DNA from 4 places in the Streptomyces sp. ITFR-6 genome. Region 2 is predicted to be linked to each of the others. Evidence: riboswitches for the same ligand, from Rfam matches in the RefSeq annotation. Region 2 holds a riboswitch; each other region holds the start of a gene.
What was found. A riboswitch is a leader RNA that binds a small molecule or an ion and turns the genes downstream of it on or off. The one in region 2 is predicted to bind cyclic di-AMP.

Region 1: it holds a riboswitch for cyclic di-AMP, as region 2 does, so the genes downstream of both, RLT59_RS34910 (C40 family peptidase) here and RLT59_RS03380 (M23 family metallopeptidase) in region 2, are expected to answer to the same signal.
Region 3: it holds a riboswitch for cyclic di-AMP, as region 2 does, so the genes downstream of both, RLT59_RS08300 (M23 family metallopeptidase) here and RLT59_RS03380 (M23 family metallopeptidase) in region 2, are expected to answer to the same signal.
Region 4: it holds a riboswitch for cyclic di-AMP, as region 2 does, so the genes downstream of both, RLT59_RS23595 (transglycosylase family protein) here and RLT59_RS03380 (M23 family metallopeptidase) in region 2, are expected to answer to the same signal.

What each region holds. Positions count from the first base shown of each region.
Region 1 covers NZ_CP134612.1:7,695,421-7,697,611, reverse strand. The annotation lists gene RLT59_RS34920 (ATP-dependent Clp protease proteolytic subunit) at 1-576, shown strand, start outside; gene RLT59_RS34915 (hypothetical protein) at 584-892, shown strand; cyclic di-AMP (ydaO/yuaA leader) riboswitch at 1,222-1,394, shown strand; gene RLT59_RS34910 (C40 family peptidase) at 1,398-1,871, shown strand; gene RLT59_RS34905 (LysE family translocator) at 1,905-2,191, opposite strand, start outside.
Region 2 covers NZ_CP134612.1:780,544-782,734, reverse strand. The annotation lists gene RLT59_RS03385 (tyrosine-protein phosphatase) at 1-536, opposite strand, end outside; cyclic di-AMP (ydaO/yuaA leader) riboswitch at 948-1,138, shown strand; gene RLT59_RS03380 (M23 family metallopeptidase) at 1,142-2,095, shown strand.
Region 3 covers NZ_CP134612.1:1,856,750-1,858,940, forward strand. The annotation lists gene RLT59_RS08295 (GntR family transcriptional regulator) at 1-180, opposite strand, end outside; gene RLT59_RS08300 (M23 family metallopeptidase) at 366-1,169, opposite strand; cyclic di-AMP (ydaO/yuaA leader) riboswitch at 1,183-1,348, opposite strand; gene RLT59_RS08305 (M16 family metallopeptidase) at 1,560-2,191, opposite strand, start outside.
Region 4 covers NZ_CP134612.1:5,184,004-5,186,194, forward strand. The annotation lists gene RLT59_RS23590 (transglycosylase family protein) at 1-563, shown strand, start outside; cyclic di-AMP (ydaO/yuaA leader) riboswitch at 912-1,085, shown strand; gene RLT59_RS23595 (transglycosylase family protein) at 1,090-1,836, shown strand; gene eno (phosphopyruvate hydratase) at 2,141-2,191, shown strand, end outside.

The DNA of each region.
Region 1 (2,191 bases), 6.9 Mb from region 2:
ACGCGCACGCTCGATCCGTACTCCAAACTGCTGGCCGAACGCGTCGTCTTCCTCGGCACCCCGGTCGACGACGTCGCGGCCAACGACCTGGTCGCGCAGTTCATGTACCTGGAGCACGACGCACCCGACCGGCCCATCCAGCTCTACATCAACTCCCCCGGCGGCTCGTTCGGAGCCGTGACGGCGGTGTACGACACGATGTCCTTCCTCACCTGCGAGGTGGAGACGTTCTGTCTCGGCCAGGCCGGCGCCGGCGCGGCCGTCCTGCTGGCCGCGGGAGCTCCCGGCCGACGGCACGCGCTGCCCGGCGCACGGGTCGTGCTGCAGCAGCCCGAACTCCCGGAGCCGGTGCGGGGACAGCCGTCCGATTTGGAGATCGAGGCCCGGGAACTGGCCAGGATGCGCGAGACGCTGACGGGCATACTGGCCCGTCACACCAGCCGCTCCGCCGAGAAGATCACCGAGGACACCGAGCGCGACCTCATCCTCGACGCCGAGGGCGCCAAGGCCTACGGGTTGATCGACCACATCGTGCAGAACCGCGGGCCCGCACTGCTGCCGCCCGCCGCGGGGTGAACCCGCGATGCGGCCACCCGAGTTCCCGCCGCTGCCCGCCCTGACCCGCGCCGAGGGCGAGTTCATCGACCGCTACCTGGAAGTCGTCGACCAGCTGGGCCGGATCAACCCGGCCCGCGCCGACGACACCTACCGGGCCCTGCGCGCCGCACAGGCGCTCGCCTCGCACGCCGCGGCACTGCGGGACGCGCTCGCGTTGATGCACGAGCGGGGTGAAAGCCGGGTCCACTCCGCCACGTTGACGCGAGCGTTACGGGTGCTGGACGGGGAACGCCGCGCCGGGCGGCTCACCGTGCCACCCGACCCGCCGAGTTGATCAACTCCCTTGCGCCGACACGCCCGACGGGCGGACCGAATTATCTCGCTCGTTCGGCGTAGGTGTTACCTCGCAGGAGGGACAGGCCAACTTGCGCTTTCGAAGTGGGTCATGGGTGAAATCTCCCGTTCCGTCCCTGATGCGGCACCGGAAGCGGAGGTGCGGAAACTCCCCTCAAGGCCCCCCGTCCACCCGAACGGGTCAGTCGTGATGAGCCTCACATATCACCGTTTCACCTCGGAAATCCGGCGTTCGGTGAGTCAAGATCCCTGGGACGACAAGCCCCCGCCACCGCGGCGGGGCGGTCCGGGCGGACGCCGAGTCCTGCCGCTGTCCGGATGCCTGGTCGACAGGAGTGGATCGGCAGGAGTGGAGGACCCGAGCACAACGGGCCGACCGGAGATCCGGTCGTCCCTCGGGGTGAAGCCGCCACGTGCGGCCGGGCGACTTCGCCAGCCCGAACCCGACAGGTCATCCTTCACAGGCGGCTGACGAAGGGTTGCGCATGACTGCGCAGGTTCATGTCCCGTCTCTCCTCGCCCGAGCCACGACGGCCTCGGCTCTGACTCTCGCCGCAGTCGGCGGCTCGCTGTTCGTCCCCGGCGCCGTGACCGACGCCCAGGCCGCGACTCATTCGATGAAGGCGCTCAACATCGCCGCGTCGAAGAAGGGATCGCCGTACCGGTGGGGCGCCACCGGCCCCAGCCGCTTCGATTGTTCGGGTCTGACGCTGTATTCGTTCAAGAAGGCGGGCAAGAAGCTCCCGCGCACGGCCCAGCAGCAGTACAACAAGACCCGCCACATCTCGGCCTCGAAGCGGCAGCGCGGCGATCTGGTCTTCTTCCACTCCGGCCGCAGCGTCTTCCACGTGGGCATCTACGCGGGCAGCGGCAAGATCTGGCACTCGCCGAAGACCGGTGCCGTGGTGCGGCTGGAGAAGATCTGGACGAAGAGCGTCTACTACGGCCGGGTCAGCTGACGCCACCGCCCCGCCGTCGGCGCGCACCCCGCGTCAGTGCGGCAGGGTGCCGGTCACCAGTACCGCCCCCAGTACGGTGAGCGCCGCGCCGCTGCCGCCCTCGATCGCGCGGGCGGTGCGCGGCCGGCGCAGCCACCGGCCCAGCCGGTCCACCAGGAGCGCCACGGCCGGGAACCAGATCAGCGCGAGCAGCACGACGATCGCGGCGAGCAGCAGCGTCCGCGGCAGCGGGGCGGCCCCGGGCGGGACGAACTGCGGAAGCAGGCTGAGGAAGAGCACCGGCGCCTTGGGGTTCAGCGCGTTGGTCAGGAACCCCTGGC
Region 2 (2,191 bases):
CCCACCGCGAGCAGCGAGATGGCGATGGAGAGCCCGGCCCGGTCCTTGCCCGCCGCGCAGTGCATCAGGGCCGGGACGCTGTCCTCGGCCAGGGCGTGCAGTACCCGGCTGTGCTCGGCGGTGCGGTCCAGGATGATCGAGCGGTAGGAGGCGACCATGCGGTCGGTGCCCTTGCTGCCGCCGAGGATTCCGCGCAGCTCGTCCATCTCGCCGTCGCGCACCATCCGCCAGAACTCGCTGCCGTCTGCCGGGTCGGTGAGCGGGATGTTCACATTGCGTACGCCGGGCAGCTCGACGTCGGGTCCGTCCAGCTTGAGGTCGGCGGCGTTGCGGAAGTCGAAGACGGTGTGCAGGCCGAGGCCGCCGAGGAACGCCGCGTCCTCGGGCGTGGCGCCCGCGAGGTGACCGCTGCGGTAGAGCCGCCCGTACCGCACCCGGCGGCCGTCCGACGTCGGCAGTCCGCCCACGTCGCGGAAGTTACGCACCCCCGCCAGCTCGGGTGCCGTCGACGGGGTCTGCGGCAACTGCTGCGTCACGGTCACTCCTGGGGGCTCTGCCGCCGACGCGTGTCGCCGACGGGTCCACTCCCGTGACGATACGACATCGGATACTCGGACAATCACCCCGGCGACAGCCGCGGTTCTCCCTCTTGTCCCGGCCCGCCGCGGGGTGCCGGGGTGGACGATGCGCGTGACATGTCCGTATTAGGGCTTTTAGTCGAACATGCCCTGCTTATGCGGGAGATGGTCACCCTCTCGTGAGCGGGATCATATCCGTGACGGTGTGTGGCGGTGCGCCGGTCGGGTAATCCGTACGCCAAGCGGAATGCCAAGATCCATAATCCACGGAGTGTGACCGGAATTCCGCGCCGAATTCCCGGTGCGGAATCCGGTGCGGAACCCGTGGCTTGTTTCCGCCGTCCCGGCTCGCTTACGTTCCATGTCAATCCGGATGGAACGCCTAATCCTGCCGCCGTCCGGAATTCCGCACCCACTCACCGTGTGGCAGGAGCGGGGGACCCAGGTAAGCCGCCGACCGGAGTGATCCGGCCGGCTCGGGGTGAAGTCGCGCCAGGCGCGGCCGGGCATCTCCAGCCCGAACCCGACAGCTCACCTCGTAGGCGCCGGAGAGGAAATTCTTCATGCCCATCCCGGGTAAGCACCGCCGTCCCAAGTCCAGCACCATCGCCCGCGGCGTCGTCGTCGCGAGCGCCGGCGGAGCCGTCATCGCGCTTCCGCTGCTCGGCGCCACCGGTGCCAACGCCGCGGAGCAGGCCGCTCCCGCCACCGCGAAGTCGGCCGCCGCCACGCACGCCACCCCGGCCAAGCCGGTCGCGGACAAGCAGTCCGGCACCAAGACGTACTCCGTGGTCTCCGGCGACTACCTGTCGAAGATCGCCGCCGAGCACAACGTCAAGGGCGGCTGGGAGAAGCTGTACCAGGACAACCGCGAGCTCGTCGGCGACAACCCGAGCCTGATCTTCCCGGGCATGAAGCTGACTCTCGGCGGCAAGGCCTGGGGCCACGCCCCGGCCACCGGCTCGCACACCTCCACGGGCGACTCCACCCCGTCGGATGCCCCCTCGAAGGCCCCGGCCAAGACCGAGTCGAAGGCCCCCGCGTCCTCCGGCACCACGTCCTCCTCCGACACCCAGGCGTCCAACACGTCGTCGTCTGACCAGGGCAGCGCCTCCGGCTACGTCCACCCGGTCCCCGGTAACCACACCACCGCCTACCGCGCCTCCGGCGCCAGCTGGTCCAGCGGCAGCCACACCGGCATCGACTTCCCCGTCGCCAGCGGCACCAGCGTGAAGGCGATCACCTCCGGCACCGTCGTCACCGCGGGCTGGGGCGGCGCGTACGGCAACGAGGTCGTCATCAAGCACGCCGACGGCCACTACTCGCAGTACGGCCACATGTCCTCGCTCTCCGTCTCGGCGGGCCAGACCGTGACCGCGGGCCAGCAGGTCGGCCTCTCCGGCGCCACCGGCAACGCCACCGGCCCGCACCTCCACTTCGAGGTCCGCACCGGCCCGGCGTACGGCTCCGACATCGACCCGATCGCCTACCTGGCGTCGCACGGGATCAACGTCTGATCCAGACAGCAGCGGTCCGGTGACGGACCGGAGCGATACAGAGGGACGGTGCGCGGCGGCGCACCGTCCCTCTGCTTTGCGGTGACCGTCCTTATT
Region 3 (2,191 bases), 1.1 Mb from region 2:
CCTGCGGGTGACCACGAAGCCCTCGGACTCCAGGGTGCGCAGCGCTTCACGCACCGGGACGCGGGAAACCCCGTAACGGCGTGCGAGCACTTCCTCGGTGAGTCGGCTGCCGCGTTCGAAGACACCGGAGACGATGTCGTCACGGATTGCCGTGCATACCGAATGCGCCGGAATGCGCATGTCCGAACCTCCGCCTTAATCCCCGCGAAACGCGGCCGATCGACGCCTGTCCTGTGACTCTATTGCAATGCGGACGCATTTCCGATGCCGGGCGGAAATTCATGAATATCTTTTGGTTCCGGACGCGGGTACGGCTGAAGGCCCCGGCGCGTCGCCGGGGCCTTCGGTGAGATGCTTCGCGTCGGTCAGACGGTGACGCCGTGGGCACGCAGATACGCGACCGGGTCCATGTCGGAGCCGTACGACGGGGTGGTGCGGGCCTCGAAGTGGAGGTGGGGTCCGGTGGCGTTGCCGGTGGCACCGGAGAGGCCGATCCGCTGCCCCTGGCCGACGCTCTGGCCGACGGACACGGCGATCGAGGAGAGGTGGCCGTACTGGGTGTACGTGCCGTCCGTCATCCGGAGCACGATGTTGTTGCCGTACGCGCCGCCCCAGCCGGCCTCGACGACCGTACCGGCGCCGACGGCGACGACGGAGCTGCCGGACGCGGCGTGGAAGTCGATGCCGGAGTGGCTGCCGGAGGACCAAAGGGAGCCGCTGGACTTGTAGCCGGTGCTCACGTAGGAACCCGCGACGGGCAGCTGGAAGGTGCCCAGCCGGGCGCGCTCGGCGGAGCGGGCGGCACGCGCCTCGCTCTCGCGGGCCTTCTTGGCCCTGGCGGCTTCGGCCTTGGCCTTCCTGGCCTTCGCCTCGGCCTTCTTCTTCGCGTCGGCTTCGGCCTTGGCCTTCGCCTCGGCGGCGGCGTCGGCCTGGTGCCGCTGTGCGTCCGCCTGGGCGTCGATCCGCTCGGCCAGGTCGCCCTCGATGGCGATGATCTGGGAGAGGCCGGTGTCGGCGGCGGGAGCCTCGGTGTCCGCGGCGAGCGCCGGGGAGGCCAGCGAGCCGATGACTCCGGTGGTCGCCAGGGTCGCGATGCCGACCGCCTTCGCGCCGCGGCGCGTCATACGGCACGGGGCACGGTGCTTCCCCGTGGCACGGGTGAACGCCATGAAGTGGCTGGTCCTTTCCTTCCTTCTCGCCTACCGGGTTAGCTGACGGGTTCGGAGCAGGAAGGTCTCCTACGGAGTCCCGGCCTCGTCGAGGCGTGGGCATCCGATTCACCCCAGGGACTGCGTGGGTCCCCGGCTCCCCCGGCTCGCGCCTGACGGGGACTCGGCGATGGCTGCCCGGTACGTCGCGGATGCGGCATACGAGTGACGGACAGCCGCGCCGACGCTAAGCGGGGGCACTTCCCCGCACCAAACGGACAGGCGGTTTTGTAGCGCATCCCACAGGGCAGACAGGCAACCTCTCCACCAAAGCGGACATAAAGGGAGGCCCTGGCGGCAGACGACCCGCCAGGGCCTCGCCCCCGCCCCGCTGTCGGGGGCGGTGGCAGTTCAGCCGGTGACGACCGAGACCTCTCCGATGCCGAGAGCCGAGACGGGCTCCTTGATCTGTGCGGCGTCCCCGACGAGGACCGTGACCAGCCGGTCCTCCGGGAAGGCGTTGACCACGGCCGCCGTGGCCTCCACCGTGCCGGTCTCCGCCAGGCGCGCGTACAGCTGCGCCTGGTAGTCGTCCGCGAGGTGCTGTTCGACCTGGTCCGCGAGGGTGCCCGCGACGGAGGCGGCCGTCTCGAACTTCAGCGGTGCCACGCCCACGAGGTTCTGCACGGCCGTCTCGCGCTCGGCGTCCGTCAGGCCCTCCGCGGCCAGGATCCGCAGCACCTTCCACAGGTCTTCCAGCGCCGGTCCGGTGGACTCCGTGTCCACCGAGCCGCTGATGGCGAGCATCGCGGCGCCGGTCGCCCCCGAGGCGGAGTCCCGGGCCGAGGAGCGCAGCACCTGGGCGAAGGCGCGCACGCCGTAGGTGTAGCCCTTCTCCTCACGCAGCACCCGGTCGAGCCGGGAGGTCAGCGTGCCGCCCAGGCAGTACGTGCCGAGCACCTGGGCCGGCCAGACGCTGTCGTGCCGGTCGGCGCCGATCCGGCCGATCAGCAGCTGGGTCTGCACCGCTCCGGGGCGGTCCA
Region 4 (2,191 bases), 4.4 Mb from region 2:
CCGCCACCCCGTCCGCGGACCCGGCGGAGAGCGCGGACCCGGCCGGGAGCGCGGACCCGTCCGCGACTGCCGACCCGTCAGAGAGCGCGGACCCGGCGGACGACGCGGCCGAGGACGCCACGAAGGCCCCGTCGGACGACGCCACGTCCGGCCCGGCCGGCAAGGACCGGAAGGCGGACGCCTCGTCCTCCCCGGACGCCACGCCCCCGGCGTCCGGCTCCTCCGGCGCGGGTGACCCCTCCGGTGGCCGGGACGGGTCCTCCCCGGCCGCGGAGGCGGGCGGCAAGCACCGCGGAGCGCCGGCCCCGGAGCGGACCGGTGACGGCCGGGACGCGGGGCGGCACGCCTCGCGGGGGGACGCGGACGGACGCGGCACGGGCGCGCCGGCCGCCGACGGCACGTACACCGTCCGGCCCGGCGACAACCTCTGGGCCATCGCCGACGCGCAGAAGCTGCCCGGCGGCTGGACCGGGCTGTACGAGGCCAACAAGGCGGCCGTCGGCTCCGACCCGGACCTCATCCTCCCCGGCCAGCACCTCGATCTCGGCGTGAAGACCGGCTGAGACCTGACGCCGGGTCGATCGTGGAAGCGGGCGCGGAAGCGAGCGTGGAGACGGTCTGATCAACAGCTGAAGATGCCTCGATCCTGGGGTACTTAAGAGGCCTATGTCCCACTTTTGAATAAGTGAGACATGGGTCTCTTCGCATGAACTCGCGTGTCTTGTCCGGGAGGTCCCCCCACATCCGTTCCGACCTGCGTAAATAGACGTTAATCAGATGCAAATAAGGACTGTTTATCCGGTATGTCCTTCTTTGAATGTAGGGGTTCGGTGTGTTTACGGTCAGAACCGCTCGCACCGCGGGCCCCGTCGATCGTCACGCCGAATCCTGCCGTCGGTCGAAGGGAACAGACGCGTAAAGCGCCGTAGGCAGGAGCGGGGGACCCAGGTAAGCGCCGGGCCCGGTCGTCGAACACGACGCATCGGGAACGGCTTGGGGTTAAGTCGTGCGCTAGGACGTGCGACCGGGCAACTCACTTGGCCCGAACCCGACAGCTCACCTCGCAGGCGTCGGTGAGGAGAAGTCTCGATGCTGCTCAACAGCAAGGGCAACAAGCACCGCCGCCCGTCCAAGGCCGTCCGTATCGCCACGCTCGCCGGTGTGACCGGTGCCGCCATCGCCGTGCCCCTGATGGGTGCCACCGGCGCCTCCGCCGCCTCCGTCTCCACGTGGGACGCGGTCGCCCAGTGCGAGTCCGGCGGCAACTGGTCCATCAACACCGGCAACGGCTACTACGGCGGTCTGCAGTTCTCGCAGTCCAGCTGGGCCGCCGCCGGTGGTACCCAGTACGCGGCCCGCGCCGACCTGGCCACCAAGGCCCAGCAGATCGCGGTCGCCGAGAAGCTCCTCGACATGCAGGGACCGGGCGCCTGGTCCTGCGCCGGTGCCGGCAACCTGAGCAACGACGGTGTCGACCCGGGCGTCGACACCGGCTCCAGCGCCCCCAAGGCGGAGACCGCTCCCAAGCGGGAGTCCGCTCCGGCGCAGCAGGCCGAGCCGAAGAAGGCCGAGCGCACCGAGGCTCCGGCCACCAACCGCTCGGACCGCTCGACCGCCCCCGGGGCCGGGCAGAAGAAGACCGTGACCACCCCGACCGGCGAGAAGGTCGAGAAGGGTGACGGCGAGTACAAGGTCGTCACCGGCGACTCGCTGAGCAAGATCGCGGCCGACCACAAGGTCAAGGGCGGCTGGCAGCAGCTGTTCAAGCTCAACAAGGACATCGTCGAGGACGCCGACATGATCTTCCCGGGTCAGCAGCTCCACCTGGCGAAGTAGTACGGCGCCCACTTTCCTCGCCGCACTCCCCGGCCCGGTTCGCGTCTTCCCCCACGCGTGCCGGGCCGGGGCCTGTCGGCCGCCGGTCCGGCGGACGGGCGGTCCGGCGTACCGACTGTTCAACTGTTGTAGTTACCGGTCAGTAAATTTCTGGTCTTTCATCCCGCTATGACTGCTCTTGGGTCCTTTTTCGTCCCAGGGGACGGGCGGGCGGCCGACTGAGACGGCCGGGCCGGTTAGGCTCTTGTCGCAAGGCCAAAGCGACCCTGCACAACCAGCGTCATATCCCAGAAGGAGATGCCTCGTGCCGTCCATCGACGTCGTCGTAGCCCGGGAAATCCTCGACTCCCGGGGC